2 regions of the Clostridium sp. RTP31139st1_H3_RTP31139_211217 genome follow, and region 2 is predicted to be linked to the other one. Evidence: predicted binding sites of a transcription regulator. Region 2 holds the regulator's gene; the other holds the start of a gene.
The links. The regulator CtsR, encoded in region 2, represses protease genes until heat stress. The targets are predictions, from matches to a motif close to AAGGTCAANNAAGGTCAAAT.
Positions count from the first base shown of each region.

Region 1: the regulator CtsR is predicted to act here: its motif matches at 2,745-2,764, upstream of clpB (ATP-dependent chaperone ClpB).

Region 1 covers NZ_JBCOAB010000017.1:2,609-18,273, forward strand. Annotated here, with positions in the region: gene ABUA17_RS08950 (MFS transporter) at 1-35, shown strand, start outside; gene clpB (ATP-dependent chaperone ClpB) at 94-2,694, opposite strand; gene ABUA17_RS08960 (helix-turn-helix domain-containing protein) at 2,920-4,986, shown strand; gene ABUA17_RS08965 (helix-turn-helix domain-containing protein) at 5,331-6,593, opposite strand; gene ABUA17_RS08970 (helix-turn-helix domain-containing protein) at 6,607-7,908, opposite strand; gene ABUA17_RS08975 (YtxH domain-containing protein) at 8,081-8,263, opposite strand; gene ABUA17_RS08980 (ribonuclease H1 domain-containing protein) at 8,381-9,004, opposite strand; gene ABUA17_RS08985 (YkvA family protein) at 9,091-10,050, opposite strand; gene ABUA17_RS08990 (MetQ/NlpA family ABC transporter substrate-binding protein) at 10,328-11,164, opposite strand; gene ABUA17_RS08995 (methionine ABC transporter permease) at 11,201-11,836, opposite strand; gene ABUA17_RS09000 (methionine ABC transporter ATP-binding protein) at 11,850-12,812, opposite strand; SAM riboswitch class I at 12,912-13,119, opposite strand; gene ABUA17_RS09005 (DUF503 domain-containing protein) at 13,222-13,509, opposite strand; gene ABUA17_RS09010 (hypothetical protein) at 13,869-14,177, opposite strand; gene ABUA17_RS09015 (hypothetical protein) at 14,239-15,114, opposite strand; gene ABUA17_RS09020 (hypothetical protein) at 15,179-15,665, opposite strand, start outside.
Region 2 covers NZ_JBCOAB010000049.1:3,148-18,812, forward strand. Annotated here, with positions in the region: gene ABUA17_RS15435 (dTMP kinase) at 1-12, shown strand, start outside; gene darA (cyclic di-AMP receptor DarA) at 255-590, shown strand; gene ABUA17_RS15445 (DNA polymerase III subunit delta') at 615-1,547, shown strand; gene ABUA17_RS15450 (PSP1 domain-containing protein) at 1,550-2,455, shown strand; gene ABUA17_RS15455 (heavy-metal-associated domain-containing protein) at 2,468-2,671, shown strand; gene fdxA (4Fe-4S ferredoxin) at 2,778-2,948, shown strand; gene ABUA17_RS15465 (CtsR family transcriptional regulator) at 3,204-3,659, shown strand; gene ABUA17_RS15470 (ATP-dependent Clp protease ATP-binding subunit) at 3,770-6,208, shown strand; gene ABUA17_RS15475 (hypothetical protein) at 6,292-6,453, opposite strand; gene ABUA17_RS15480 (GntR family transcriptional regulator) at 6,593-7,315, shown strand; gene nagB (glucosamine-6-phosphate deaminase) at 7,312-8,043, shown strand; gene radA (DNA repair protein RadA) at 8,159-9,550, shown strand; gene disA (DNA integrity scanning diadenylate cyclase DisA) at 9,773-10,837, shown strand; gene ABUA17_RS15500 (nucleoside triphosphate pyrophosphohydrolase family protein) at 10,908-11,306, opposite strand; gene ABUA17_RS15505 (PIN/TRAM domain-containing protein) at 11,564-12,679, shown strand; gene ispD (2-C-methyl-D-erythritol 4-phosphate cytidylyltransferase) at 12,692-13,366, shown strand; gene ABUA17_RS15515 (proline--tRNA ligase) at 13,821-15,530, shown strand; gene cysS (cysteine--tRNA ligase) at 15,564-15,665, shown strand, end outside.

The DNA.
Region 1 (15,665 bases), on a different contig from region 2:
CTTTATGTTCTAGAACTATTACAGAAAAGAATTAATTTGAATAATTAACAAAGGCTATGCCATTTTTATTATGACATAGCCTTTTAATTTATATTATTCAGATTTAATTATTATCTCATCATCAACCCCATCAATAGTAACATGTGAACCATAATTAATTTCTCCAGCAATGATTAATCTTGCAAGCTTATTTTCTAAAGTATTTTGAATATATCTCTTAAGTGGTCTTGCTCCATATACTGGATCATAACCTTCAACTGCTAATATATGCTTAGCAGCCGGTGTAATATCTAATGATATATTTCTATCTTTTAACCTGTTGGCAACTTCATTAACAAAGATATCAATAATCTTAGTAATTCCATTTTCAGATAATGGCTTAAACATAATAATATCATCAACTCTGTTTAAGAATTCTGGTTTGAATCTCATTTTCATCTCATTCATTACTTGATCTCTGATTTGTGGTTCAATACCATCCTCATCTTTATTTTCAAGTAAGTAACTGCTTCCTATATTAGAAGTCATAATTATTATTGTATTTTTAAAATCTACAGTCTTACCTTTGTTATCTGTAAGTCTACCATCATCAAGTATTTGTAAGAACATATTAAATACATCTTCATGTGCTTTTTCTATTTCATCAAATAATATTACACTATAAGGTTTTCTTCTAACAGCTTCTGTTAATTGACCACCTTCTTCATATCCAACATATCCTGGAGGCGCTCCAACTAATCTAGATACAGAATGCTTCTCCATATATTCAGACATATCAATTCTTATAATATTTTCTTCTGAATCAAATAGGTTTCTTGCTAAAGTTTTTGCAAGTTCTGTTTTACCAACTCCTGTAGGACCTAAGAAAATAAATGAACCTATTGGTCTATTAATATCTTTAAGACCTGCCCTTGCTCTTAAAATTGATGAAGTAACAGATTTAATAGCTTCTTCTTGCCCTATTACTCTCTTTTCCATTTCAGATTCAAGCCTTAATAATTTTTCTCTTTCTCCTTCAAGTAAATTAGATACTGGAATTCCAGTCCATTTAGATAAAACTTGTGAAACTTCTTCTTCAGTAACCTCTTCTTTTAATAAAGCACCTTCATAGTTTTCTTTTACTTCTACTTCCATTTGATTAATAGCTGCTTCAAGACTTGGAATTTCACCATATTGAATTTCTGCAGCTTTGTTGTAATCATATTGTCTTTGAGCTGCTTCTAAATTACCTCTTGCTTCATCAAGCTTACCTTTTAATTCTTTTAATTTTAGAATAGCACCTTTTTCTCTATCAAACTTAGCTGTCATTTCATCATTTTTAGCCTTTAACTCTGAATATTCCTTTTCTAGTGCTTCTAATTTCTTTTTAGAACCCTCATCTTTTTCTCTTGTTAAAGCTTCTTTCTCAATTTCTAACTGTACTATTCTTCTTCTTATAGCATCAAGTTCTGCTGGTAATGAATCTATTTCAGTTCTTATCATAGCCCCAGCTTCATCAATAAGATCGATTGCCTTATCTGGTAAATATCTATCTTGAATATATCTATCTGAAAGTTTAGCAGCTGCAACTATTGCAGAATCATGAATTCTAATTCCATGATGAATCTCAAATCTTTCCTTTAATCCTCTTAAAATTGAAATTGCATCTTCAACTGATGGTTCATCAACAATAACAGGTTGGAATCTTCTTTCAAGTGCTTTATCTTTTTCAATATATTGTCTATATTCATCAAAAGTTGTAGCACCAATACAATGCAATTCTCCTCTTGCAAGTAAAGGCTTAATTAAATTACCTGCATCCATTGCGCCATCTGTTTTACCTGCTCCAACAATAGTATGAATTTCATCTATAAATAATATAATCTTTCCTTCACTATTTTGGACTTCCTTTAATACAGCCTTTAATCTTTCTTCAAATTCTCCTCTATATTTAGCTCCTGCTATAAGTGAACCCATATCTAATGAGAAAATAATTTTATCTTTTAAACCTTCCGGTACATCTCCTCTTACTATTCTTTCAGCTAATCCTTCTACTATAGCAGTTTTACCTACTCCTGGTTCACCAATTAAAACTGGATTATTTTTAGTTCTTCTTGAAAGAATTCTAATAGTTCTTCTTATTTCTTCATCTCTTCCTATTACAGGATCTAATTTATGCTTTTTAGCAAGCTCTACTAAATTTGTACCATACTTTGCAAGCGCATCATAAGTTCCTTCTGGATCTTGAGTATCAACTTTTTGACTTCCTCTAACTTCCGATAAAACCTTCATGAAATTATCTTTATTTATATTATATTTATTTAAAATTTGTTTAGCAGGTCCGCTTTTATCAACATCCATTATTGCTAATATTAAATGTTCTACACTAATATAAGAATCTCCAAACTTTTTAGCTAACTCATCTGCTTTTACAAGTACTTCATCAACTTGTCTTGTTATATAAACTCCAGAGCTATTTGCTCCTTCTCCCATAACTTTTGGCATTTTATCTAAAGCATTTTTTATATCAACCCTCATCATCTTCACATTAATTCCCATTTTAGTGAAAATATTAGGTATTAATCCGTCATCAGCCTCTACTAATGCAGCAAATAAATGAATTACATCAATTTGTTGATGACTATATTTTACTGCTATTAAATTTGCATCATTTAGTGCTTGTTGTACTCTTAATGTCATTCTTTCAACATTCATTTATAATCACCTCTTATTAGTATTCTTAACTTTAATTTTATTTTAATACAAAAGTCAAAGAAAGTCAAAGTAAATTTGATTATTTTTTTTAATAATTTTTCCTATACTAATTATAACTTATTTTCCTCTAATTATACCTTATTACTATTTCTTTTTTTGTTTTTATTGGAACTTATTGTTATAATAATTACAGAATTAATTTATAAGAAATTTGAGGTGGAACTTTTGAGAAGAGAATATATAAACTATCCTTTTGATTTACCAATAAAAATCTCCTACTTAAATATAAAGAACTATCCAACTCACTGGCATAATTCTATTGAGATTATATATGTTTTGAAGGGTTCATTACATATAAAAATAGATACTGACTCTTTTGTGCTTAACGAAAAGGAAGTGGAAATTATAAATTCAGATGAGTCACATGAAATAAAAAGCGATGATGATAATAAAGTTTTAATTTTTAATATAGATCCGTACTTTTTTGGTAAATATTATAAAGATATAAATAATGTATTTTTTTATACAAATTCTAATGCTAATGAAAATCAAAATGGCGAGGAATACGATGAATTAAAAACACTTCTTTCAGAAACGCTTTGTGAATATGTACAAAAACTTGAAGATTACGATGAGGAAATAGAAGAACTACTAATAAAATTACTTTATCATCTTATTAATAATTTTCATTATCTAACACATGAAAAAGAGGAGCTTAAAGAAAAGACAGAACAATTAGATAGGTATCATAGAATATCTAAATATATATTTAATAACTACAACAATAATATAACCTTACAAGAAATTGCAAAGAAAGAATTTTTAAGTCCACATTATCTTTCTCATGAAATCAAATATGCAACCGGTTATAGCTTTACAGATTTAATTAACTTAACAAGAATAGAAGAATCTATCAAGTTATTATTAGATAGTGATATGAGTATATCAGAAATTTCAGATGAAATAGGATTTTCTCATGTTCGTTATTACAATAAAAATTTTAAATCTTATTATGGGTGTACTCCTCTTCAATATAGAAAGAAAAATGCAACTACTGAAAAGCAATACGAAGCATCTAAACAATATACGGAACTTTCATTAGCCGACGCTTTAGATTCATTATCATATTGTTTAGATAATTATAGCAGATTTAACTTTGAAAATAAGTTGTGGAATATTCACGTAGACATGGATAAAGTTATTAAACCTTTAGAAAAAAACTTTAAAGAGTGTATCAACTTAGGCGAATCATTTGACTTACTTATAGAAGATAATAAAGATATATTAGAAGAAATTCAAGAAGAAATTCATTTTGAATATGGAAGACTTGAAAAAATGTTCCATAGTGATATGGGAGTATTTTTAGACTCAGATTTTTATAACTGGAATAAAGCTAAAGGTGTTTTAGACTTTTTATCAACAATTTCTCTTAAGCCTTTAATTTTACTAGATAACCTTGAATACTCTTTAGAAAAATATAAAAATATACTAAGTAGTTTTATTGATTATTTTAACGAATTAGATATAGTGGATATAAATGAATTTAAATTTCAATTTGATTCCCGCTTATCATCTTCTATAAAAGAAAATCTAAGAGAGTTTATAACTATTAACTATGAACTAGATGTAGCTACTACTGATTTTTCTTCTAGTTCACACTTAAACTCTATATATGATACTGCCTATATGTTACCTTATATTATTCACAATATGCTTTTCAAAGGTAATTCACTAAGTTTTTTAAAGGCATTTGATGTTTTAGAAAAGGAAATCAATATTACTAACGAGGTATTTATTGGTGCTCCTGGGATAGTAAATGATATGGGAATTAGAAAACCCTCTTACTATGCTTATTATCTTTTCAGTAAACTTGGCAATGATATAATTTCTTTAGATGATGGCTATATAGTAACTAAAGCTGACAACTATTATGCAATTTTATTATATTCTCACAATGATGATGTTAACACTTTAGCAAGTTATGAAAATATTTACCAAAAAAGTGGAGTAAAAAAATCATTTGAGAGAAAATATTCACTTAATATAGTTAATATTAAAAGCTCTTCAAGGATAATAACTTATGAAGTTAATGAAACAACAGGCTCTTCTTATAATTACTGGCTTTCTATGGGCTCTCCTGATAGACTTAGTAAGGAAGAAAAAGAAATACTTCATAAAGCTTCCTATCCTAAAATAGAATTTAAATATTCAAAGAAAAGTTCAGTTTTAAATGTTATAACCGAACTAAAAGGATATGGTGCTAAACTAATTGTACTTAAAAATACTAAATAATGTACTAAAAACACCTTTTTTAGGTGTTTTTATGCTTTTAAAGAAAATTTCCTTTTCTTCATTTAACACTTATTGTACAAAATCTAAAGCATTACCGTGAATACAATATTTATTTTTTTGCTATATACTAATAATATAAAGTTTAAAGCAAAGGGGCGTTTTTTTTATGAGGGGACTATTTTTTAATCCATCTTTATTAAATAACACTAAAACAAAGTGGTCATTTTGGATATGGATGTCAAACCTTTTACATCATGACAACTAAATAATTATTATGAGCTCTATAAGTTTAATATATAAATATAAAAATAAGAGGGAGAAAAATATTTTTCTCCCTCTTATTTTTATAACTTTTTCTCTAACTGTATTGCTAAAGTGAAATATTTTATTGAGTCTTTTAACTCATTTAAATTATAATATAACTCAGCCATTTCATTATATCTTATATATCTTTCCTCATTATTAGCAAATCTTAATAAAAAATCTGTTGCTAAATTCATGTACATTTCAGCTTGAATATATTCATGTCTTTTCTGATGCACCATGCCTTTAAAATAATATGCTTTTTCTATTAACTTTTCATCATCTATATTAATAGCTAAATCTAGTGCTTCATCAGTATATTTAAATGCTTCATCAAATTGCCCATTTTTATATAAAGTTGATATAGCTTGTATTAAGAACTCTCCACATCCACGTTTTTCAGCTCTAGGATATATTTTAACAGCCTCTCTTATTTCCTCCATAGCTTTATCTACTTGATAAACCTTAAAATAAATTTCACCATTTTTTTCTTTAAATCTTGCCAATTCAATAGAATCATTCTTTTTATATTGAAGCGCCATATTTAAATATTTTTCCGCTTCAACCTTATATAATAATATATTAACAATAGCAAATTCGTGATAATAATCACCTTTATCTTTATCTGTTTTAAATTTCTCAGTATAATTAATTACTTTCTTTAAGCAATCGTATGATTTTTCTATTAAATTGATATTTTTATAACAAATCCCTTCATAAAAACACGCATAAATATACTTATCATTATAACTTAATTCCTCTTTTTCAAAAACATCCCTTATTCTTGAGTAATAACTTATTGCTTCATGATACTCACCTGTTTTCATAAAGAATCTTGCCATATCATTATAATAAATAATAATCTCTTCATTATCTTTAGAGCCTTGATACAGCTCATAATATTTTGATATTATTAGCTGTATTTTCTCTAACTTATTATTTTGTATATATACTTCAAATAAAATATGTATTAGCTCTAATGCTAAATCATTGTAATTATGCTTACATGAATATTCTAAATTATAGCCAATCATTTTATCTAATTTTTCTAAAGAATAATTATTTGTTTTAATATTTTCTATATTTGATTTAATTTGCTCATATACATCTTGGGTTAAATAATTATAATCAATCTGTAACTTTTCAGCAATATACTTAAGTGACTCTTCATCCGCTTTAATTTTACCATTTTCAATGCAACTCATTTTAGAAATAGAAATTCTATCCCTACACAACTCCTTAAGAGTAATGCCCTTATAAACTCTTGCTCTTTTTATTTTTTCTCCTGTTGATAATATCTCCATAGCTACCCCCAGTTTAGTTATTTAGTATGCCTAAATTTCTAAATATTTTAACACCTTCATCTAGGTATTTAGCTGCTTCATAGTCTTTCTTAATCCCTATGTAGTATCTGCCTAAAAGTATAGCTAACTCCGCTGCCCTTTTCTCTAAGCCATTTACTTTAGCTAAATTAAATGTTTCTAATAATACAAGTTCTGCTTCATCTGCCATTTCTTTAATAGTATATACTCTATACCATAATAAATTTTGTTCTATTATCTGTTCAACATCAGTTCCATCTATTAACGTTTTTATTTCTTCTAATACTTCTTCACATTTATCAATTTCTTTGATTTTTATATATCCTTCACAAATATTTATCAATGTTTCTATTACATTAGTATCGTTATTTCTCATACGTATTTCTTTTGCAACATTATAATGTCTAAATGCTTCTTCTATATTATCAAATTCAAAAAATAACTTTCCTAGATTATTTTCAATTGCTGAAATATTTTTTTCTTCTTCTAATTCTCTATATACTTCTAATGTCTTCTTAGAGTATTTTATTGCATTTACTAAGTCACCTTTTTTATTATATTCTTGAGATAATAATAATAATGCTTTTCCATATTCTTCGCGATGTTGAACTTGTTCAAATTTTTGCTTAGCTAAAAACGTATAATCTATCGCCTTTTTTATGTCATCTATTTTAAAATAACTTTCAGCCATTTCATAATAAATTTCACCTAATAAAGAATCATTTCCAATATTATTATCTAAATATACCTTTTCAGCTTGTTTTAAATAACTTGTTGCCGAATGATATGCTTTTAAACTTAAAGTTATCTTCCCCAAATTTAAAAAAGTATTTATTACCTGTTCAAAATTATTTCTCTTAATAAATATTACATTTGCTGATAAATATAATTGTTGTGCTAATACCAATTCATTCTTTGCTTTACATATGTTCGCTCTTAAAAATAAATTTTTTGCTTTCCTATACTCTAAATCATACTTTTCAGCATAATACAATGCATTTTCTATGTATTTTTCAGCACTTATATAGTCCTGATTTAAAATATATGTCTCTGCCATTTGTTCATAATATACACATATCTTCTCTGCCTGAGTTTCTTCTGACTCCATCAAATATTCTACTGATGTCTGTAACGCATTTGCTAAATACTCTAATAAATCCATTGAAGGATTTGATCTTCCTGACTCAACTAAACTAATTTGTCCTGGTGTAATTCTGTCTCCTGCTAAGTCCTTAAGTGTCATTTCTAATTCTTTTCTTCGCCTTTTTATCTTTTCACCTAAAGTAAGTATCTCCATAGCTTTTTTCTTCCTTTATCTACATTTATATTAATTACACATTCATTAATAATTATATTATAACATAAAGAAATCCAAAAAAATATATTTTTTGACTTTTAATTTCAATTATATTTAAAATAACTCAAAAAAACTGTTATAGAATTCTATAACAGTTTTAACCTTTTTTTTATTAGTAAATATAATCTAAAATATTATCGTATGCATCTCCTGCAGCACCCATAATTTTTCTACTTGTCTTTTTTATGTTTCTTTGAGTCTTTCTATCTAGCTCTGGTAAAATCATCATTCCCATTGCTACTCCAAAAACAGTTCCTATTGCTAAACTTTTAATTATTTTTCCCAAAAAAAACACCTCTCTTTTTAATTTCTAAAAGTAGTATGTGTATTTTTATTATAAAATAATCATTTTTTAAAGTATTATAGTCCTTAATTTCGTCAAATAAGTACATATTCCTTAACAATGTAGAAATTATATTATCCCTAAAGCTTCTTTAGCTAATTTATCTGCTAAATCATTATATTTATGTCCACTATGACCCTTTATTTTTTTAAATTTCACATTTATTTCTTTCATCTTATTTTGCATATATTCATTGTATTCTGAAGTTATTCTATTATTTCTTTTCCAAGTTCCTAAAGCCCAGGATTCAACACCTTGATAATCATATGCTATTGTTACTTCTTTAAAATTATTTTTAAGTGCGAATTCAACAGCCATTTTTGCTCCAAGAACTTCTCCTGATACATTTCTTAAAGCAATTGCTTCTTTGTCGAAACCCTCACCTTTATCTTCATAAATAATTTTGCCATCCTGTACAGCAACTAACCCATAAGAGAAATTTCCCTTATCAACAGCAAAACTACCATCAACATAAATAAATAGCCCCTTTTCATCTTCTGTAGCTTCAGCATCATCTTTAAATCCTAACTTCCCATTAGAATTTATAGAAATAAAATTCACCGCTTCTTGTTCCGTTGGAAAACTTTTATATATTGCTCCCTTAAAGCCTATTACTTCTTTTTTACATTCATCCCATGAAGTAAAAATTTTAGGTGCTCCTGACTTACCTCTGTAAACAGCATAATACTTCAAGTTCAATCATCCTTTCTTATTTATTCATATTATATTTTCTATAATTATCAATTTTTATATTTTAATTTAAAAATTAAATATTTTATTTATACTGATAAAACCTCTTCCATAACCCTATAAATACTATCAATATTTTTTGCTCCTGTAAAATTAGTTGCATAATCAATAACGTTTTTCAACACTATTAATATATCATTTTTACCTTGCCAATTTTCTAATACTACATTTAATGGAACATCTGTCATTATAACATTTAATGCAAAAACGCCTATTGCAATATCATCTATTTTCCCTATAAAAGGCACCTTATCTGGAATAATGTCACATGGCACTGCAATGTATGCTACAGCTGCTGATATAACTAACTTTGTTTTCATGCTTACTCTTTTATCTTTAAGTAATCTATATATTAACGCTGCAATATCTGGTAATACAAAGATATAGTCACTATATTTCTTTGCATTATTTGGCAACTTATCTTTTATCTTCTCTCTTCCTTTAGTATACGAATCTTCTGTTTTACTTATATCTTCTTCATTAAACTCTGGTACTTTTTCCTTTTCAAAGTTTAACAATTCGATTTCTTTCTTTAATTCTCCTCCTAAAGAGAATTTAGCATTTCTAAGTTCAACATTAAAAACTCCATAAGCACAATAAATACTATATATATCAAAATCTACATATGGTATATCTTTCAATAAATATTTATATTGAATAATAACCTTTCCTTTATCATAATTAATTCCTACATCACTTAGCGATTTTAATGCAAATTTTAATATTGTCTTTCTTATAAATGAAGGTATTCCTATATTTAATATTTTAAATCCAGTTAACTCCCCATTAATCAATCCATTTTCCATAGAATTCAGCTTAACTTTCACTTCAAAGTTTATTGTTAATCCTTTCGTAAAAGATCCTGAAATTCTTATGTCCTCTTTTACATCAATATTACTAATTTTAATTTCTTTAATCGCTACAAAATCATTATATATACTTATTAAATCTTCTCCTGTTAATCCTACATTTATACTTGAAACATTCATAGCTTGTCTCCCTTCTAACTAAACCTTTTAAACTTGTGCTATTATCTACATAATATTTTTCTATATTTATACATAATATACAGTATACTTTATTTGTTGGTATTTTTAAAGCATGTCTTCATATTCTTGCTATTTGAAATACCATTTAAACATTTATAAAAAACTATAAAAGGGACTTACAAAATTAATTGTAAATCCCTCTTCTCTATTTAAGCCCCTTATAATAACTAATTCCCCAAGTAATTATTATATTTTTTTATTTATTGCTTTTATATGATTAAAATACTGGAACAACTGCCCCCTTATATTTTTCTTCTATGAATTCTCTAACTTCATCAGAAGTTAAAGCTTCTGTTAAATCTTTTATCTTTTGACTATTTTCATTACCTTCTTTAACTGCTAAAACATTTCTTCTTTCTTTTAAGCTTTCAACATTCTTATCTTCGGCATAAAATGCATCATTATTAACATCAAGACCAGCTTCTAAAGCATAGTTACCATTAATTACAGCTATATCAACATCTTCTAATACTCTTGGTAAAGTTGCTGCTTCTAACTCTTTAAACTCTAAATTTTTAGGATTTGAAGTAATATCTGCTGTAGTAATTAATTCACCATCATTAACCTCAATTAATCCTGCTGCAGCTAAAACTCTTAATGCTCTTGCTTCATTTGATGGATCATCTGGTACTGCTACCACTGCTCCTTCCTCAACTTCATCTACTGTCTTATATTTCTTTGAGAAAGCACCCATTGGTTCTAAATGAATTTCCGCTGTATAAGTTAAATGAGTTCCATTATCTGCATTAAATGAATTTAAGTAAGCTATATGTTGGAAATAGTTTGCATCTATTTCTCCTGATTCCAATGCTGTATTTGGTAATACATAATCAGTAAATTCAACTATTTCTACTGTATATCCTTTTGCTTCTAAAAGTGGTTTTGCAACTTCCATAATTTCTTCATGTGGAACTGGTGAAACCCCTACCTTAATTACTTTATCATCCCCATTTGAAGAACTATCATTAGATGATCCTTCGCTATTTCCACACCCAATTAATCCAATTGATACTATTCCTGCTATTATTGCTGTTAAAATACTTCTTTTTTTCATTTTGAATTCCCCCTAAATTTATTATAAATATACTAATTAACTTAATTTTTTATATAAATAGTTTCCTAAACTTTGAAGTCCTTGAACCATTATTATTAAAATAATAACTGTAACAATCATTACATCTGTTTGATATCTTTGATATCCATAACTTATTGCTACCTTTCCTAATCCTCCTGCTCCAACACTACCTGCCATTGCAGAATATCCTATTATATTAATTATAGTTAATGTTAAACCTGAAATTATTGCTGGCACTGCTTCTTTAAGCATTACCTTAAAAATTATTTGAAGATTTGAAGCTCCAAATGATTTAGCTGCCTCAATTACTCCTGGATCAACTTCTTTAAGCGCTGATTCTATTATTCTTGCAACAAATGGCGCTGCCGCTATTGTTAACGGTACTATTGCTGCCGTTTCACCAATTGGTGTACCAACAATAGCTCTTGTTAATGGAATAATAAAAACTATTAAGATTATAAATGGAAAACTTCTAAGTACATTTATTATTACATCTAAAGACTTGTATATAAAAATATTGGGTCTTAATCCAGTTGGAGATGTAACAGTTACTATTATCCCTAGTATAAAGCCTAAAACACTTGCAAATAATGTTGAGAAAAATACCATATAAATAGTTTGTCCAAGTGCTTCAATTATAATATTTATCATTTTACTATCCATTTTATAACACCTCCAATATAATATCTTTAGCTGATAGATATTTCATTACTTCTTCCCTATCCTTTTCATTTATGTTTATAGTTAAAGTTCCTAAAACTTTATCTCTAAATTTCTCTAGCTTTCCTCCTACAATAGAAAAATCAATATTAAGTTCTCTTGCCATTTTTGTTATAAGTGCATTTTCTGATGAATCACTTGGGAAGAACAATTTAATATTAACTCCTTCTCTTGGTAAAGTATCATCATCTAACTCTCCTAAAAATTTCTTCAATGATACTTCTGGCCTTAGGAATACTTCTTCAGCTTTTCCCTCTGCAACAAGTACTCCTCCTTGAAGTAACGCAACTTTTTGGCATATTTGCTTAACAACTTCCATTTGGTGTGTAACTACTACTATAGTAATTCCTAATTTTTTATTTATATCTTCTAATAATGAAAGTATATCCTTTGTTGTTTTTGGATCTAATGCTGAAGTAGCTTCATCGCATAAAAGAATTTTTGGCTCTAACGCTAAAGCTCTTGCTATTGCAACCCTTTGCTTTTGTCCACCACTTAATTCCGCCGGCTTGCTTTTAGCCTTTTCAGAAAGTCCTACTATCTCAAGAAGTTCATTTACTCTTTTATTTATAAATGCTTTATCATATCCCCATACTTCTAATGGTAATGCCACATTTTGAAACACATTTTTTCTACTTAAAAGATTAAAGCCTTGGAATATCATTCCTAACTCTTTTCTTAATTCTCTTTTACCCTTTTCACTTAAAAGTTTTACCTCTTTGTCCATAACTTTAATTGAACCTTCGTTATAATCCTCTAAGGCATTTATACATCTTAAAAGAGTTGATTTTCCTGCTCCACTATGTCCTATAAGCCCATAAATTTCACCTTGATTTATATTTAAAGAAATATCTTTTAATACCTCTGTTTTTCCAAAACTTTTCTTCACATTTTGCATTTTAATCATAGTTGTCCACCTCCATATTACTAAACATCTAATTTTAGATAATAAAAAATGCGCTAGAGAATAAACTCAAGCGCGTATAAAAATCACTACTAATTTACTCTCTCATCACTCAGTTATAAAACTGCAGGAATTAGCACCAACGTCAATAGTTTTTAGTTTATAATTAATAGTTATTTATGAAATTTTACTAAATTTCTAAAAAATAAAAACATTTTTGTTTTTATTTCAACTATTAACTGTTAAGTTTTAACTATTAACAGGTTGCCGGGTTTCACAGGGCCAGTCCCTCCACCACTCTGGATAAGATTCAAATATTTAATTGTTTTGCTTTGTTGATATTAATATACATTAGTTTGTCTATTTTGTCAATAATTCCTTTAGAAATTTTTTCATAGATTCATGGAATAAATTAGAACTCTGTAATATCACCTTCTATTTTAATTAATTCAGCATCAGTATTGTCCTCCACGAAATCAAGTATTTTTTCTTGTAATGCGCTCAACACATCCTTTGAAGTTGCTACTGCACAAATACCGATTCCTATTTGTTGATGAATATCTTGATATTGTACTTCTGATACAGAAACATTAAATTTATTAGATAACCTCTTAGTCAAACTTAAAACTACCATTCTTTTTTCTTTTAATGAATGAACCCATTCAGCTCTTAATTCTAACTTCATTAATAATATCTTCATATTCCAATCCTCCAATTTAAACTTAATTACACAACTACTAATTACAAAACTAAAATTATAAAATAAATATTTAACTTTAAGCTAAGAATTAAAGTATACACAATAATATATTAACCACTTATCAACCATATATTATTATAGTATACCAAAAAGGCAATGAATTCTCCTATTATCCATTGCCTTTTAATAAAATTTTACTATTATTTTATCTTATAATACTAATTTATTTTTTAATTAATTCTATTGAATTTCCTTTAACGTTATCCTTCATTATTCATCCAATTTCTAATTCTAACTTATCCATACTTGTATCATTTAATTTGAAGTATGATTTTACATAAAAATCCAACAATTCAATTTTATATACCACCTAAGCTTTCAATTAAATTTATAAATTCACCTTCATCTTTTTTATCTAGAAATATATCTATCAAAGTCTTAGTAGGCATTTTAATATATCCCTTTTTTCCATTAATAAAAATATCTGTTAGTTTTTCTCTAAAAACATTTTCATCATAATTTAACTCATTTATTAATTCATTTATTTCACATTCAGCTAATGCCTCTATCAGTTTTTCTCTTATTGCTTCATTAAAACTTTCTACAAGTTCTCTTTCCTCTTCACTTAATTCTGATGTATCATTATTTAATAAGCTAAAAATGTTCATACTCTCTTCACTCCATTATTTTATTTAATTATATTTTAATTCCCCATTAAGTAAGCAATTTTTATCTTATGTCTAAATTCATCTCTTTTACATAAATTGCTCTTTTAGATATGGCTCCATGCACTACCGTTATTTTTTGTCCACTACTAATATATGGATAATCTCTAACATAAAGAATATACTCTCTTTTCTTTTCGTAATCAGTTATATAAATTGCATAATAAATTCTAGAGCTTTTGCTTTCAGATTTTTCAACTATATCTGTACATATACCACAAATAGATGTTTGTACAGGAATTATTAATTCCAATATAAAAGCTATAGGTCTAATTATAAGAAGTAAAAATATTATTCCATCAACAGATCTATTTGAAAATATAGAAGCAACTATAATTATACTAATGATATCAAAAAGTTTAATTGCTGATAATCTTTCTGAAAACTTTACTTTTTCATAAGGATTAATCCATATTTTCCATCTCCACCATACGCTACTTTCTTGTTTTTTTAATACATGTTCACATTCTCCCTTTACATATCTAAGCCTTTCAGCATACATATTTCTTGTTGTTAAATATATAGCTAATAAATATACCTCTATATTAAATGCTGCCATCATTACTATTTTATCCCTAACAGCGATAAGAACGATTATCAAATAGATAATATTTAAATAATTCATATAACTTAATTTTTTATTTATAAAATCAGATACTTCTTCAGTAGCTTCTACCTTAATATTAGTCAAAATTAAAAATCCTACAAATAATAATAAAAATGTTCCTATATTAATGAAGTCAGTTTCATTAATTACGTTTAACCAATTATAATTTAACCCAGCTTTTTTTAAATAAAAAATTACTACAGCAAATAAATTTAAAAATATTAAAACTATTGGTACTAATCTTACCTCTCTCAAATTTCTATATCCTGACATACTCATCCCCCGTTACTCTAACTAACTTAATCATCTTCAACACAATATTTTCCATTATGTACATTTAATAATTTTTAACCTTAGATAAAGTAACCCAAGCTAAACTACTATCAAAATCTGAATATATAAATTCAGCTTTTATACCATTTATATTATCATAATAAATATATTCTTTTAACTGCTGTTCCCTATCTTTCCACTTTTCTTTATAATTATATCCAAGTATCTCTGACACTTCATATATATAGCTTAAATTTCTTTTATTATTTATAGATATAACTATCCTCTTCTCATCAAATCTTCCAAATAAATACTTAACTTTATTATCTTCTGAATCAATTATAAGTTCTTCAAATTTACACATATAGTCACCAGAATATCTATTACTTTCTGTATATTTTTTCAAATTAATATTTTGTATAGAACTTCCTATATTTAAATTATCAATAAAAACATTGTTTAATTCTGTACTTTTAAAACTTGTATTATCACTACAACCAGTAATAATTATTCCATAAATAATACTACTTAAAACTATTATTATAGTATTT
Region 2 (15,665 bases):
AAATATATATAAATTTAAGATGGGTTGTTTAAAAGAAGGGATTATTTATAAGGAAAGTTCTTTGTTTTTAACAATCCTTTTATCTTTATTACAAACTTTGTATTAGTATTAATGATTTGATATAGATAATAGTAGAAAATGAAAATAAAAATTCATATAATACATTATTTGAAGAGAAAATTTAGTAAATTCTTATATATTTATGATAAAATATATAAGAAGAATTTATTAGTATAAGAGTGGAGGTATATGGTATGAAACTAGTTTTAGCTATAGTACAAGATGATGATGCTATAGATTTAATTGAAGAGCTTACAGATAAAAATTATAGGGTAACTAAATTAGCAACTACAGGAGGTTTTTTAAAATCAGGGAATACTACTTTAATGATTGGTGTTGAAGAAAAAGTAGTAAAGGATGTTGTTAAAGTCATTGAGGATGTTTGTAAAAAAAGAAAAGAAATGGTATCTACACCAACACCAAGTACAATTGGCAGTGGATCAGGAATGTATATGCCTTATCCAATTGAAGTAGAAGTGGGTGGAGCTACAGTATTTGTTTTAGATGTTGATCAATTTTATAAAGTTTAATTAAGTTGATTAGGAGGTGAATGTATGAGAAACTTTATAGGATATAGTGATTTAATTAATAATTTTAAGGATAGATGTTTAAAAAATACACTTTCTCATGCACACCTCATTGCAGGAGAAGATGGAATTGGAAAAAGTAAATTAGCTAATATTTTAGCTAAGCTTATTTTAAATGGAGATTTAGAGAGAGAATATGTAGATATAATCAATTATAAGAGTAGTAAGGCATCTTTTGGAGTAGATGAGGTTAGAGATATAATTGAAGAAGTTTCTAAAAAGCCTTTTGAAGGTGATAGAAAAGTGATAATTATTCATGAAGGAAATAAGCTTACTATTCAAGCTCAAAATGCACTTTTAAAAACCATAGAAGAACCACCAATAGGAGTTCACATAATAATATTGTGTGAAAGTTTAGAGTTAATTTTAGATACAATAAAATCTAGGTGTGAAATATATAAATTAACACCATTAACCAAGAATGAATTATATGAATATATAAAAATTAAGGGCTTTGATTATAATGAAAGTGATATAAGATCTGCAATAGCTTTTAGTGAAGGAATACCAGGAAGAATAGATAGATATTTTAATGATGAAAACTTAAGGGAATTAAGAAATAAAGTTATTGAATTAATTAAGAGCTTAAATAAAAATGATGTAGAAATTGTACTACAACAAGAAGAAGCTCTAAGTACTTTAAAAGATAATAAAGAAGAAGTATTAAATATATTTGGCTCTTTTATTAGAGATATTTTAATAGATAAGGAAGTTGAAAATGAGGAATTTATCATAAATGGTGATAAACTTGATGATATAAGAGAACTTACTAAAGAAATGTCATTTAGAAAGTTAAATAATATGATAAAGACAATAGAAGAAGCACGTAAAAATATTAAAAGTAATGTTAGTTGGGTAATGACACTACGAGTAATGTTAATGGGCTTCATGGAGGGTTAATTATGATAAAGGTTGTAGGAGTTAGATTTAAAAAGGCTGGAAAAATATATTACTTTGATCCAGCAGATATGAATATACAAAAGGATACATATGTAGTAGTTGAAACCGCTAGAGGTATTGAATTTGGAGAATGTGTAATAGGAATAAAAGAAATAAATGAAAATGATATAGTTGCACCACTTAAGAGTGTATTAAGAATAGCAACTGAAGAAGATATAGATAGACATTTTAAAAATAAAGATAAAGAAAAAGATGCATTTAATATATGTTTAAAGAAAATTCAAGAACATGGATTAACCATGAAACTTATAGATGTAGAATATACTTTCGATAATAATAAAGTTATATTTTATTTCACAGCAGATGGAAGAGTTGACTTTAGAGAATTAGTTAAGGATTTAGCAACAATATTTAAAACTCGTATAGAGCTTAGACAAATAGGAGTTAGAGATGAAGCTAAGATGTTAGGTGGTCTTGGGCCTTGTGGTAGACCAATGTGTTGTTCTAGCTTTTTAGGAGACTTTGCATCTGTTTCAATAAAGATGGCAAAAGAGCAAAACTTATCACTTAATCCAACTAAAATATCAGGGATTTGTGGAAGACTTATGTGTTGTTTAAATTATGAACAAAGTACTTATGAAGATATTAGAAAAAGAATGCCTAAAGTTGGTTCGATAGTAAAGACAAGTGAAGGCACAGGAGAAGTATTTTCAAATAATATTGTTAAAGAAAGTGTTAAGGTTAAGCTTAAAAAGGGCGAAGAAGAAATATTAGAAGAGTTTAAAATTGATACTATTGAACTTATTAAAGGTCATTATGAGGATTCAGTTGATGATGATGATATAAAATTAGAAGTAGAATCTGAAGAAGATAGAAAGTTAATTAAGAATTTGATTAAGGGTAACTAAGGAGGATAATTAATGAAAGAGCTAGTTAGAATTTCTAATTTAACTAGTCATGCAGATATCTTAAAAATCAGAAGTATAGTAAGTGATTACGAAGGGGTTCTAGCATGTGAAATTAATTTAAATAAAAAAGAGGTACATTTAGTGTATGATAAATTGAGCGTTTCTATAGATGAAATAATTAATGCTATTGAAATGGCTGGTTATATGGTTATTTAGTATATAAATTATAGAAAATAGTATAAATTTAACTTTGCCTTTAAAAAGAAAAGTATGTATGATAAAATAGTTATGTTATTAATAAGTAATGGGGAGGTGTTTTTTAATGGCATACGCAATCAATGATTCTTGTGTTAACTGTGGAGCTTGCGCTGCAGAATGTCCAGTTAACGCTATAAGCCAAGGAGATACTCAATTCGTTATTGATGCAGATACTTGTATCGATTGTGGAAACTGTGCAAATGTTTGTCCAGTAGGAGCTCCAGCTGAAGCTTAATTCCAATGAAAAGAGTCGTCATATTATGATGACTCTTTTTTTTATGGAGAAAAATAATTTATATCAAAAATATGATTTAGATAATATTATAAATAAAATAGTTAAAAAAATTAAAAATAATAATAAGTTGTACCTATTTTAATAAATCTCTAATAATATAGCCCCAAATAATTAAATTATAGAATAGACATAAAAAAAATTTTTATATATAATTAAAGTCAAATAAGGTCAAAGTATGTTTAGGAAGGTGAAATTGTGGCAAGAATTTCAGATATAATAGCACAGTTTATAAATGACATGATAGAAGATAAAAAGGATAAGGAGGTAATTATTCAAAGAAATGAATTAGCAGATAAATTTAATTGTGCTCCATCTCAAATTAATTATGTATTAACAACTAGATTTACTTCTGAAAAGGGATATATGATTGAAAGTAGAAGAGGTGGCGGCGGTTATATAATAATCAAAAGAATAGAATATAATAATAAAGAAAAACAAGTAGAGGCAATAAATAAAGCTATTGGAGAAAGTTTAACCTATAGTGCAGCTTTATTATTATTAGAGCATTTATATGAAACTAATTTAATAACTAAAAGAGAGCTTGAAATTGTAAAAATATCAATTAACGATAGAACATTATCAAATGCAGAAGATAAAAATAAGCTAAGGGCAGAAATACTTAAGGGTATTATAATGGTTATTTTATCATAATAATTATAGTAGATGATAAAACAAGTAGTGATAAAGGGTTGGGTCATATTTGCAGAATATAATAACAAGTTATATTTAATCTATATTTGATTATATTTGGAGGTGACACTGTGATTTTTGGGAGGTTTACAGAAAGAGCGCAAGTTGTATTAGTAGAAGCACAACAAGAGTCTCAAAGTTTTAAGCACGGTTATATTGGAACAGAACATGTTTTATTAGGGATATTAAAAGAAAATGGATATGCAGGACAGCTTTTAACTAATAAAGGAATTACTATAGATAAGGTAAAAAAGATGACTGAAGATTATCTAGGTTTTGGTGATGACGAAGTTTCAACAGGCGAAATGTTATTAACACCAAGAGCAAAGAGACTTTTTGATGATAGTTTAGATATAGCAAGAAAGTATGGACATAGTTTTATAAATCCTGAGCATATATTACTTGCATTAATAAATGAAGGAGAAGGTGTTGCTTTTACTATTTTAACAAGTAGTAAGGTTGATTTATCGTCTATTAAGCAAGAGTTAGATAAATATATTTCTGGAAATGAGCTTAGAGAAAGTAAAAAGTCAGTACAAAGGGAAAAGAAGCAAAATAAAACTCCAGTATTAGATCAATATAGCACTGATTTAACTCAAAGTGCCAAGGAGGGAAAATTAGACCCTGTAATTGGCAGAGAGGAAGAAACTCAAAGGGTATTGGAAATACTGTGTAGAAGAATAAAAAATAATCCTTGTCTAATTGGTGAACCAGGTGTAGGAAAAACTGCTATAATTGAAGGATTAGCACAAAAAATTATTTCTGGAGATGCACCAGAAAGTTTAAGGGATAAGAGATTATTAGTTTTAGATATAACATCTATGATTGCAGGAGCAAAATATAGAGGTGAATTTGAGGAAAGATTAAAGAAGGTAATGAATGAACTTAAAAATGAAGATGATATTATAATCTTTATCGATGAAATTCATACTATAGTAGGAGCTGGAGGAGCAGAAGGTGCTATAGATGCTTCTAATATTTTGAAGCCTGCTTTAGCAAGAGGGGAAATAAAATGCATAGGGGCAACAACAATTGATGAATACAGAAAGCATATAGAAAAGGATGCTGCATTAGAAAGAAGATTTCAAACAGTTAATGTTGAGCCTCCATCTAAAGATGAAACTGTAAATATTTTATTTGGATTAAGAGATAAATATGAATCACATCACAAAGTTAAGATTACAGATGGTGCATTATATATGGCTGTAGATTTATCAGATAGATATATAAGTGATAGATATATGCCTGATAAAGCTATAGATTTAATAGATGAAGCAGCGGCAAAAGTAAGGATTTCAAGATTAACTCTTCCACCTGAGATTAAGAAAAAAGAATTAGATATTGAAAAAATAATTAGTGAAAAAGAAGAGTCAATTAAAAATCAAGATTTTGAAAAAGCTGCTAATTTAAGAGATAATGAAAAGCAACTAAAAGAAGAATTTGAAAAGATTAAAAATGAATGGAGAGCACATAGTTGTACAGAAGTTCAAATAGTTGATGAAGATGATATTGCAAAAGTTGTTTCAATATGGACTAAGGTTCCAGTAGAAAAATTAACCGAAAAAGAATCTGTTAAGTTATTACATCTAGAAGATACTCTAAGGCAAAGAGTTGTAGGTCAAGATGAAGCGATAAAAGCTTTAACTAGGGCAGTTAAAAGAGCAAGAGTTGGACTTAAGAATCCTAATAGACCAATTGGAACTTTTATTTTCTGTGGACCAACAGGTGTAGGTAAAACTGAACTTTGCAATGTTTTAGCAGAAGTCATGTTTGGGAAAATAAGCAATTTAATCAGAATTGATATGTCTGAATATATGGAGAAGCATTCAGTTTCAAGATTAATTGGAGCACCTCCAGGATATGTAGGATATGAAGAGGGTGGTCAGCTATCAGAGGCTGTAAGGAGAAAACCTTATTCAGTAGTATTATTAGATGAGATTGAAAAGGCTCATCCAGATGTATTTAATATATTACTTCAAATTATGGAAGATGGAAGATTAACTGATGGAAAGGGCAAGACAGTAGACTTTAAAAATACTATAGTGATTATGACATCTAATGTAGGAGCTCAAAAATTAAAGAGTCAAAGAAAAGTTGGATTTGATACTAATTCTAATTTAAAAGAAGCAGAATATGAGAAAATGAAGGACGTTGTATTAGGAGAATTAAAGAATGCCTTTAAACCTGAATTCCTAAATAGGGTAGATGATATAATAGTATTTAATCAGCTAAAGGAAGAAGATACATTACAAATAGTAAATATAATGCTAAAAGATACAATAAGTAGATTAAAAGAAAAGAATATAGATTTAATTTACGATGAGGATTTAAATAAATTCCTTATTAATAAAAATAAAAATCTTGAATTTGGTGCAAGACCTTTAAGAGGTATAATTAATAGAGAAATAGTTGATAAGTTAAGTGATGAATTACTTAAAGGTGAAATTAAAGTTGGAGATAAATTAAAGGTTGAATGCAGAGATGAGATATTGGTATTTTCCCATAGGTAAATGTTAAGAAATTTAAGGGGAATAAATAATGTAAAAGAGTAAGGTGATAAATAAATCGCCTTACTCTTTTTTATAATATTAAGCTATTTAATATTATTATCATTATCTAGGTTAGAATTAATAACCATGTTTTCTATGCAGTTTGAAGTAGAGTTATCGACATAATCGCTAGATAAATTTTTAGGTTTATAATCATTTAAAATGTTTTTTGAAGGAACATTATTAAAATAAGATTTATCTATCAAAATACCATCTCCTTGGAATTTATATAGATAGTATTTCCATATAATAAATAAATATGTATATTTTATATTAAAAAAAAATCCTTAACTGGTATAGACAACTATATGTATGTATAATATAATAAATTTGGGAGTGATATTTATGATAGATAAAAATAGTCCGATACCAGTGTATTATCAATTAAAAAACGATTTAATAAAAAAAATTGCAAAAGGTGTTTGGAAACCAGGTGAATGTATTTCAAGTGAAAGAGAGCTTTGTGAAATCTATGAAGTAAGTAGAATGACTATAAGACAAGCTATTGGAGAGCTAGTTCAAGAAGGAATTTTGCTTAGAAAAAAAGGTAAAGGAACATTTGTATGTGAGCAAAAGGTAAATCAAAAGGATATGATGAGCTTTACTGAAATGATTAATCAAAGCGGAAGAAAATTGGACACAAAAGTTATAGAATTTGAAGTTATAGATACGCCTGATGATATGCAAGATATTTTTATATTAGATAAGTTGTACAAAATAACAAGAAAAAGAATAGTAGATGGAGAGAGCATTGCTTTGGAAACAGTATATATTCCGGTAGATTATTGTGGAAGTATTAATAAAGAAATGCTATCTGGCTCATTATATAAGATTTTAGAAGGATTTGGATATACAATTACTCATTCAAATTCATCAATAATTGCAGTTAATGTTAATGATGAGATAAGAGGATTATTAGAATGTGAAAAGGATACTCCTATATTAAAGACTATTAATAAGACATTTACTAGTTCGGATAAGCTTTTATTTTTAGAAGAGGCATACTACAAATCAGATAAATTTACATTACAAGTTAATATTTCAAGAAAAGAGGGAGAATTGTTATGAATTTAATAGTTGTTGATAATTATGAAGAATTAAGTAAGGTAGCAGCAAAAGAGTTTGCTAAAGTAATAAATGAAAAACCAAATGCAGTTTTAGGTTTAGCAACTGGAGGATCTCCAGTTGGAATGTATAAAGAATTAATTAAGATGTATGAAAATAAAGAATTAGATTTTTCTAAAATTACAACAGTAAATCTAGATGAATATGTTGGATTAAATCCTGAACATGAACAAAGTTATAGACATTTTATGAATGAAAATTTATTTAAGTATATTAATATAGATATAAAAAATACTTTTGTTCCTAATGGACTAGCTAAAGATTTAGAATTAGAATGTAAAGAATATGATAAAAAGATTGAGGAACTAGGTGGAATAGATATTCAACTTTTAGGTGTAGGAAATAATGGACATATAGCATTTAATGAACCAGATGAAGAACTATCTTCAGGAACTCATATAATAACATTAACTGAAGATACTATTAAAGCTAATGCAAGATTTTTTGCTAATGAAGCCGATGTACCAAGAAGAGCAATAAGCATGGGTGTAGGCGGAATAATGAAGTCAAAGAAAATAGTTTTAATTGCTTCAGGAGAAAGTAAAGCAGAAGCTATTAAAGGATTATTCTCAGGAAAAATAACAACAGATAACCCTGCTTCTATGTTACAAATGCATAGAGATGTTACAGTAGTTGTAGATAAAGCAGCAGCGACACTTATAAATGAATGATAATTTTAAAAATGAGGTTTTTATGTAGTCTCATTTTTTTATATTTGAAGTTATGTTATATTATAATAAAGAAAATTAGAGAATAAAATTTATATAGATAAGAGTGGTGAATAATATGGCTAAGATAAAATCTGTATTCGTATGTGAAGAATGTGGATATGAATCACCAAAGTGGATGGGGAAATGTCCTGATTGTGGAAATTGGAACACTTTTACCGAAGAACAGGTAGTACAGCAAAATAAGGCTGTAAAAGAAGCGATTAAGGTTAGAGAATTGGCAAAAAAACCTATTAAAAAGTTATCAGAAGTAACTTCAAGTAAAAGTGATAGAATTGTAACAGGAATAAGTGAGTTTGACAGGGTAATGGGTGGCGGAATAGTTAAAGATTCTATTACTATAATAACAGCACGTCCTGGTGCAGGAAAATCAACTTTATTATTACAAGTTGCTGACAATATAGCTAGAAGTGGATTTAAAGTTATATATGCATCAGGTGAAGAAAGTGATAGTCAAATTAAGAATAGGGCAGATAGAATTTTAAAAAATATTAATGATAATATTTGGGTAGTCCAAGAGACGAGTATGGATAATGTAGTGGCTGCAGTTAATGAAATAGATCCAGATTTGATTATAATAGATAGTATTCAAACATTTACTATGGATAGCTTTTTACCAGCAAGAGCAGGGTCGCCAACACAAACTATGGAGTGTGCGAATGAGTTATTAAGAATTGCTAAAGATAATAAAAGACAACGTGCAGTAATAATTGTTGGGCAAATGACTAAGGCTGATGAATTAGCAGGATTAAGAGCATTGGAACACTTAGTAGATACTGTATTAATTATAGAATGTGATACAGATGAAGAACTAAGAGGATTAGTAAGTTCTAAAAATAGATTTGGAAGTACTGGGGAAACAGGTTTTTTCCAAATGTCTGAAAAAGGAATGGTATCAATAGATAATCCATCGGAGTTTTTTATGACTAAAAGGGAAGAGGGAGAAGTTGTTTCAGGAAGTACTTTAACTGTTATAAAAGAAGGATCTAGACCTATAATTACAGAGGTAGAAAGTTTAGTATCTAAAACATTTACTCCGTATCCTACAAGAATTGGAGAAACATTAGGTAAGGATAAGCTTAATACTTTAATATCTATTTTGGAGCAAAGAGGCGGAATAGGACTTTATGATAAGAATGTTATTATAAAGACTACTGGCGGAATGAGAATAAAAGAACAAGGTATAAATTTGGCTGTTATTATGAGTATAGTTTCATCTGTAAAACAAAGGGGAATTGAAGCAAATATTGCTTTTATAGCTGATGTAGGTCTTACTGGTGAATTAAAAAAGGTACCTTCAATAGAAATTAGGGTAAAGGAACTTGCAAGAATGGGATTTAAGAAAGTATATGTAGCAAAAGATTCATTTAGTAAAGAAGTAAATATACCTAATATAAAAATAATGGCTATGAAAACATTAAATGATGTTATAGCAGATGTATATAGATAATATAATTATGGAAAAAAGTAAGTATAATAATTTATACTTACTTTTTTTGTAGAAAAAACTATAAAGAATATTATTTATAAATATTTACAAAATTATTGAGTTAATAATTATATAATAGTAATATTATATATGTTAGGAAAATGAATAATAATGATAAGTTGATAAATATTAGCTTAATTATATAAATAGAGATATGAATTGAAAATAAAGTTAGGTGATTGCATGAGAATTAAGGATGATAATGAAATAAAAAATATATTAAAGATAGTTAGTCCGGGAACATATTTAAGAGAAGGTTTAGAAAATATCTTAAGAGCTAAAACAGGTGGCCTGATAGTTTTAGGAGATTCTGATGAAGTAATGAGTATTGTTGATGGAGGATTTAATATTAACTCAGAATATACTCCAGCATATATATATGAATTAGCTAAAATGGATGGAGCAATAGTATTAAGTCAGGATTTAAGAAAAATTGTTTGTGCAAATGCACAATTGTTACCAGATCCAACAGTTCAAACATATGAAACAGGAACAAGACATAGAACTGCACAGAGAATAGCTAAGCAAACTGACACAATTGTTGTAGCAATATCTCAAAGAAGAAATATTATTACTGTATATAAAGGTGATATAAAATATGTATTACAAGACAGCAGTGTAATTTTAGCAAGAGCAAATCAAGCAATCCAAACCTTAGAAAAGTATGTAAATGTATTAGAGAGAGTAATAAATAATTTAAACATATTAGAATTTCAAGACTTAACAACTGTTTTTGATGTTGTAACTGCAATACAAAGAACAGAAATGGTAATGAGAATAGTAGAAGAAATAAAAAGATATATATTAGAGCTTGGAAATGAAGGTAGATTAATTTCCATGCAATTAAACGAGTTAATAAGATATATTGAAAGAGATGGAATTCTTTTAATAAGAGATTATTGTGGAGAAAATGCTGATCATAACAACATTTATAAAGAAATTCAAAAGTTAAATTCTGAAGAATTAGTAGATTTAGAAATTATAGCAAAGGTGCTTGGATTTGGAGGAGTATCATTAGTAGATACATTAATTTCACCTAAGGGATATAGAATATTATTCAAAATCCCAAGAATACCTACTAATATAATCGAAAATTTAATTAAACATTTTAAAGAGTTAAAATATGTAATAGCTGCAAGCAAGGAAGAATTAGATCAAGTAGAAGGAATTGGAGAAGCGAGAGCTACAGCTATTAGAAGTGGGTTAAAGAGAATAAAGGAACAAATTCATTTAAAGAAAGAACTTTAGTAATAAATTAAGAATATTAATATGATTTAACGGTAAAAATATATAAGCAGGTAAAAACCTGCTTATATATTTATCTAAAGGTAAATTTACCAAGTGTATTAATTTTGTCACTTTCTTTTAATAAAACATCATAAAGATTTATATCAAGCGCATTACAAAGAGAAGTAAGATAAAATAAATTATTCCCAATTTCTCTTTCTATAACTTCACGGCAGTTATCACATAAACAGCCATCAAGATGAGTTTTTAAACAGTTTGATAAATCTTCCAATGAGTTGTCATCATTTGGCAAACATTGTTTTTTCGCATTTATCTCAATGCAACCACAGTTAGTTACGGCTTTAGCTACAGCTCTGTTAATTCTACAACTGGATTCAGTATATTTAGTTAATATATCAAGAATGCTTTTATGCCTTAGTAGGGATTCACTGACGTCATTTTGAAAGCTATCGAATATAATGTCTTTCATTTGCCTCAACTCCTTAGAAATATAATCCATAATTAAATTATAAGTATTTTCAGACAATTTTGTCAATACAAGCCTTATCTGTATTGGTTTAATATTATAATAAACAACCTGGTCATATTTTGATAGGGGGTATTAAAATTTAATTTATTCTTTAAAGTTAAATTTTAGTAATAGTAATATAAATAATATGGTATAATAAAAATGGTTATTTATAACTATTACTTAAATTAAAAGTAATTTAAATAGGAGGTGAGTTTTTGTTTAAGAAGGGATTAAAAATTATTTTTACTCTTTTGGGATTAGTGGTTGGATATATCATTGCAGAAGCTATATTAGCGATTAATACAGGGCTTAGAATTAATATTATAAAAGGTGTAGTAGCTACTACAATATTCTATATTTTAAGTGTTTTACTTTTCGGAATTATTTTTTATTTTATTTCGCCAGGATTATATAAATTAATATCTAACACTATAGATAAAATTGAAAAAAATATTCAAAGATTAAGTGCACAAGAAGTAATTTACGGAAGTGCAGGGTTGTTAATTGGATTGATTATTGCAGCATTTATAGGTGCTCCTTTATCAGGAATATTTGTAGGAATACATCCTGCAATTGGACCAATAATTTTTGTACTATTAGAACTGATTGCAGCAATATTAGGTGCTGAAATATTTGTGAAAAAGAAAGAAGATATTTCTTCAACGTTACTTATATTTAAAAGAAATAATCAAAGAGAAAGAGAAAAAGAGAAAAAGAGCAGAGGCTATGCTAAAGGAAGTGCTAAGGTTTTAGATACATCAGTAATTATAGATGGAAGAATATTTGATTTATGCCAAACTGGATTTATAGAAGGGACTTTAGTTATACCAAGCTTTGTTTTAGATGAGCTTAGACACATATCAGATTCTTCAGATTCATTAAAAAGAAATAGAGGAAGAAGAGGATTAGATATATTAAATAAAATTCAAAAAGAATTAGAAATTGAAACTCAAATTTGGGAAGGTGACTTTAAGGATATTGCTGAAGTTGATAGCAAGTTATTGAAATTAGCTCAAAAGTTAGGTGGAAAAGTAATTACTAACGATTTCAATTTAAATAAAGTTGCAGAATTCCAAGGAGTTCCTGTTTTAAATATAAATGAATTGGCTAATGCAATTAAGCCGGTAGTACTTCCAGGGGAAGAAATGAAAATTATAGTTATTAAAGATGGTAAAGAGTCAACTCAGGGTATTGGATACCTTGATGATGGAACTATGATTGTAGTTGAAGGTGGAAAGAAATACATTGGAGAAGAAATTTTAGTTATTGTAACGTCTGTTCTTCAAACATCTGCCGGAAGAATGATTTTTGCAAAACCAAAGGATAATTAAAGGAGAACTCAAATGATAAGTGCTATTATTTTAGCTGGTGGTAAGGGAAAACGTATGGGGGCACCTGTTAGCAAGCAATTTATTGAGATAAAAGGAAAACCTATTATTTATTACACTATAAAAAAATTCAGTGAAAATAAAAAAATAGACAATATAGTAGTTGTATTATCTAAAGATGAAGTAGGTTATTTTAAGGAAAATATTTTAGAAAAATATAATTTAAAAGTAGATAATATAGTTATAGGTGGTACAGAAAGACAAGATTCTGTATATAATGGACTTAAAAGTCTAGAAGATACTAATACAGATATTGTATTAATCCATGATGGAGCAAGACCTTTTATTTCTGATAGAATAATAGATGATGGAATTAAATTTGCTCAGGTTTACGGTGCGTGTGCACCAGGGGTTATGCCTAAAGATACAATTAAGATTAAAAATGAAAGTAATTTTTCGGTTAGTACTCCAGATAGGGGAAGTTTAGTAGCTATACAGACTCCTCAAGTTTTTAAGTTCAATGAAATATTAGAATGTCATGAAAAGATAAAAATTAATAATATAGTTGTAACTGATGATACTATGGTAGCTGAAAAATTTGGTTATAGTGTATATCTTTATGATGGTGAATACACTAATATTAAAGTTACCACTCCAGAAGATTTAATTTTAGGTGAAAAGCTTATTTAATTTAAATTTCATTATATTGACAGAGTATTTTCAAGATTATATAATAAATTAATCAAAAAAGAATATTACTAAAGCAGTGATGAAGAATAGTAGAAATCGCTAATCAGAGAGAAGATCCTTTGGCTGTAAGATTTTCAACAGATTTTGAACCAGCTTTTGAGTTGTAGGTAAAAACTATCGGTTTAACACCGTTATCATTATTAAAGCACAAATTTAGGTGGTACCGCGGATACAAGTTCGCCCTAATTCTATATTAGGGACGGACTTTTTTTATTTAGAAACAAAAGGATGCAAGAATAAATTAATAATAAAGCTAGAAGAGACTTATTTAAAAATAAAAATAGGGTAAAATTTATTAATAAGTTCTAGCACAATTTATTAATTTCTAATGCTATAGTAATTAACAATTAAAACAACAAGATATTATGTAGAGAAAATCAGGAGGAAGATAATTATGAAGATGTCAAATATGTTAGTATCAACATTAAGAGAAGTGCCAGCAGAAGCTGAAATAGATAGCCATAAGCTTATGCTTAGAGCTGGAATGATTAGAAAAATGGCAGCAGGTGTATATAACTATATGCCAATTGGATTAAAGGTTTTAAAGAACATAGAAGAAATTGTTAGAGAAGAAATGAATGCAGCTGGTGCTCAAGAGTTTTTAGCATCTGCAGTGTTACCAGCAGAGTTATGGCAAGAATCTGGTAGATGGGATGTTTACGGAGATGAAATGTTTAGATTAAAGGATAGAAATAATAGAGATTTCTGCCTTGGGCCAACACATGAAGAAGTATTTACAGATATAGCTAGAAATGAAATAAAATCATATAAGCAATTACCAGTAAATCTTTATCAAATTCAAACTAAGTATAGAGATGAAAGAAGACCAAGATTTGGGGTTATGAGATCTAGAGAATTCATAATGAAGGATGCTTATAGCTTCGATAAAGATCAAGCAGGATTAGATATATCTTATGATAAAATGCATGATGCATATGTAAAGATTTTTAATAGATGTGGAATTGATGCTAAGTGCGTTGCTGCAGATTCAGGAGCAATTGGAGGATCAAATTCAGCAGAATTTATGGTTAAATCAGAAGTTGGTGAGGATGATGTAGTGTTCTGTACGGCTTGTGATTATGCAGCTAATATAGAAAAAGCTGAAGCTACTCCAGAGAGAGCAGAGGTTGAAGAATTATTACCAATGGAAAAAGTAGCTACTCCAGATAGCAGAGGAATTGAAGAAGTTTCAACATTCCTAAATGTGTCACCAAAAAGGACTGTTAAGCTATTAATGTTTAATGTAGATGGAAAAATAGTAGGTGTAGTTGTTAGAGGAGATAGAGAAGTTAATGAAGTAAAAGTAGCTAATGCTGCAAAGGCTTCAGGAGATATAGCTATGGCTTCTCATGAAGAATATACAAAAGCTACAGGTTGTGAAGTTGGATTTGGTGGACCAGTAGGAATAAAGGTAGACTTATTATTAGTAGATGAAGAAGTTACTTATATGTATAACATGATATTAGGGGCAAATGAAACAGGATACCACTTAAAGAATGTTAACTATGGAAGAGATTTCGAAGGTACTGTAGGAGATTATAGAAACATTGAAAGTGGAGAAAAATGTCCAGAGTGTGGAGCTGAAGTTACTATAGCAAGAGGAACAGAAGTAGGTCACATATTTAAATTAGGAACTAAATATTCAGAAGCTATGAATGCTACATTTATAGATGAAAATGGTAAAAACACTCCATTTGTTATGGGATGTTATGGTATTGGTGTTACAAGAACAATGGCATCAATAATTGAACAACATCATGATGAAAATGGAATAATATGGCCTCTTTCAGTTGCACCATACCATGTATCAGTTATTCCAGTAAATATTAAAGATGAAGCTCAAATGGAAATAGCTAATAAACTATATGAAGATTTAAGAAAAGTTGGTGTAGATGCTATATTAGATGATAGAAACGAAAGACCAGGAGTTAAATTTAAAGATTCAGAACTTATTGGAATTCCAATGAGAGTTACTGTTGGTAAGAAAATAACTGACGGTGAAGTTGAATTTAAATTAAGAGATGGTGAGATGGAAGTAATAAAAATTGATGATGTTATAGAAAAAGTAAAATCTCAATTTGAAAGTAATAATATAAAATTATAGGATAGAAAAAATAAAAAAAGGAGGAATTTCATAATGAAAATATATAATTCTTTAACTAGAAAAAAAGAAGAATTTGTTCCTATAGTACCAGGGAAGATAAGCATGTATGTTTGTGGACCAACGGTATATAACTAT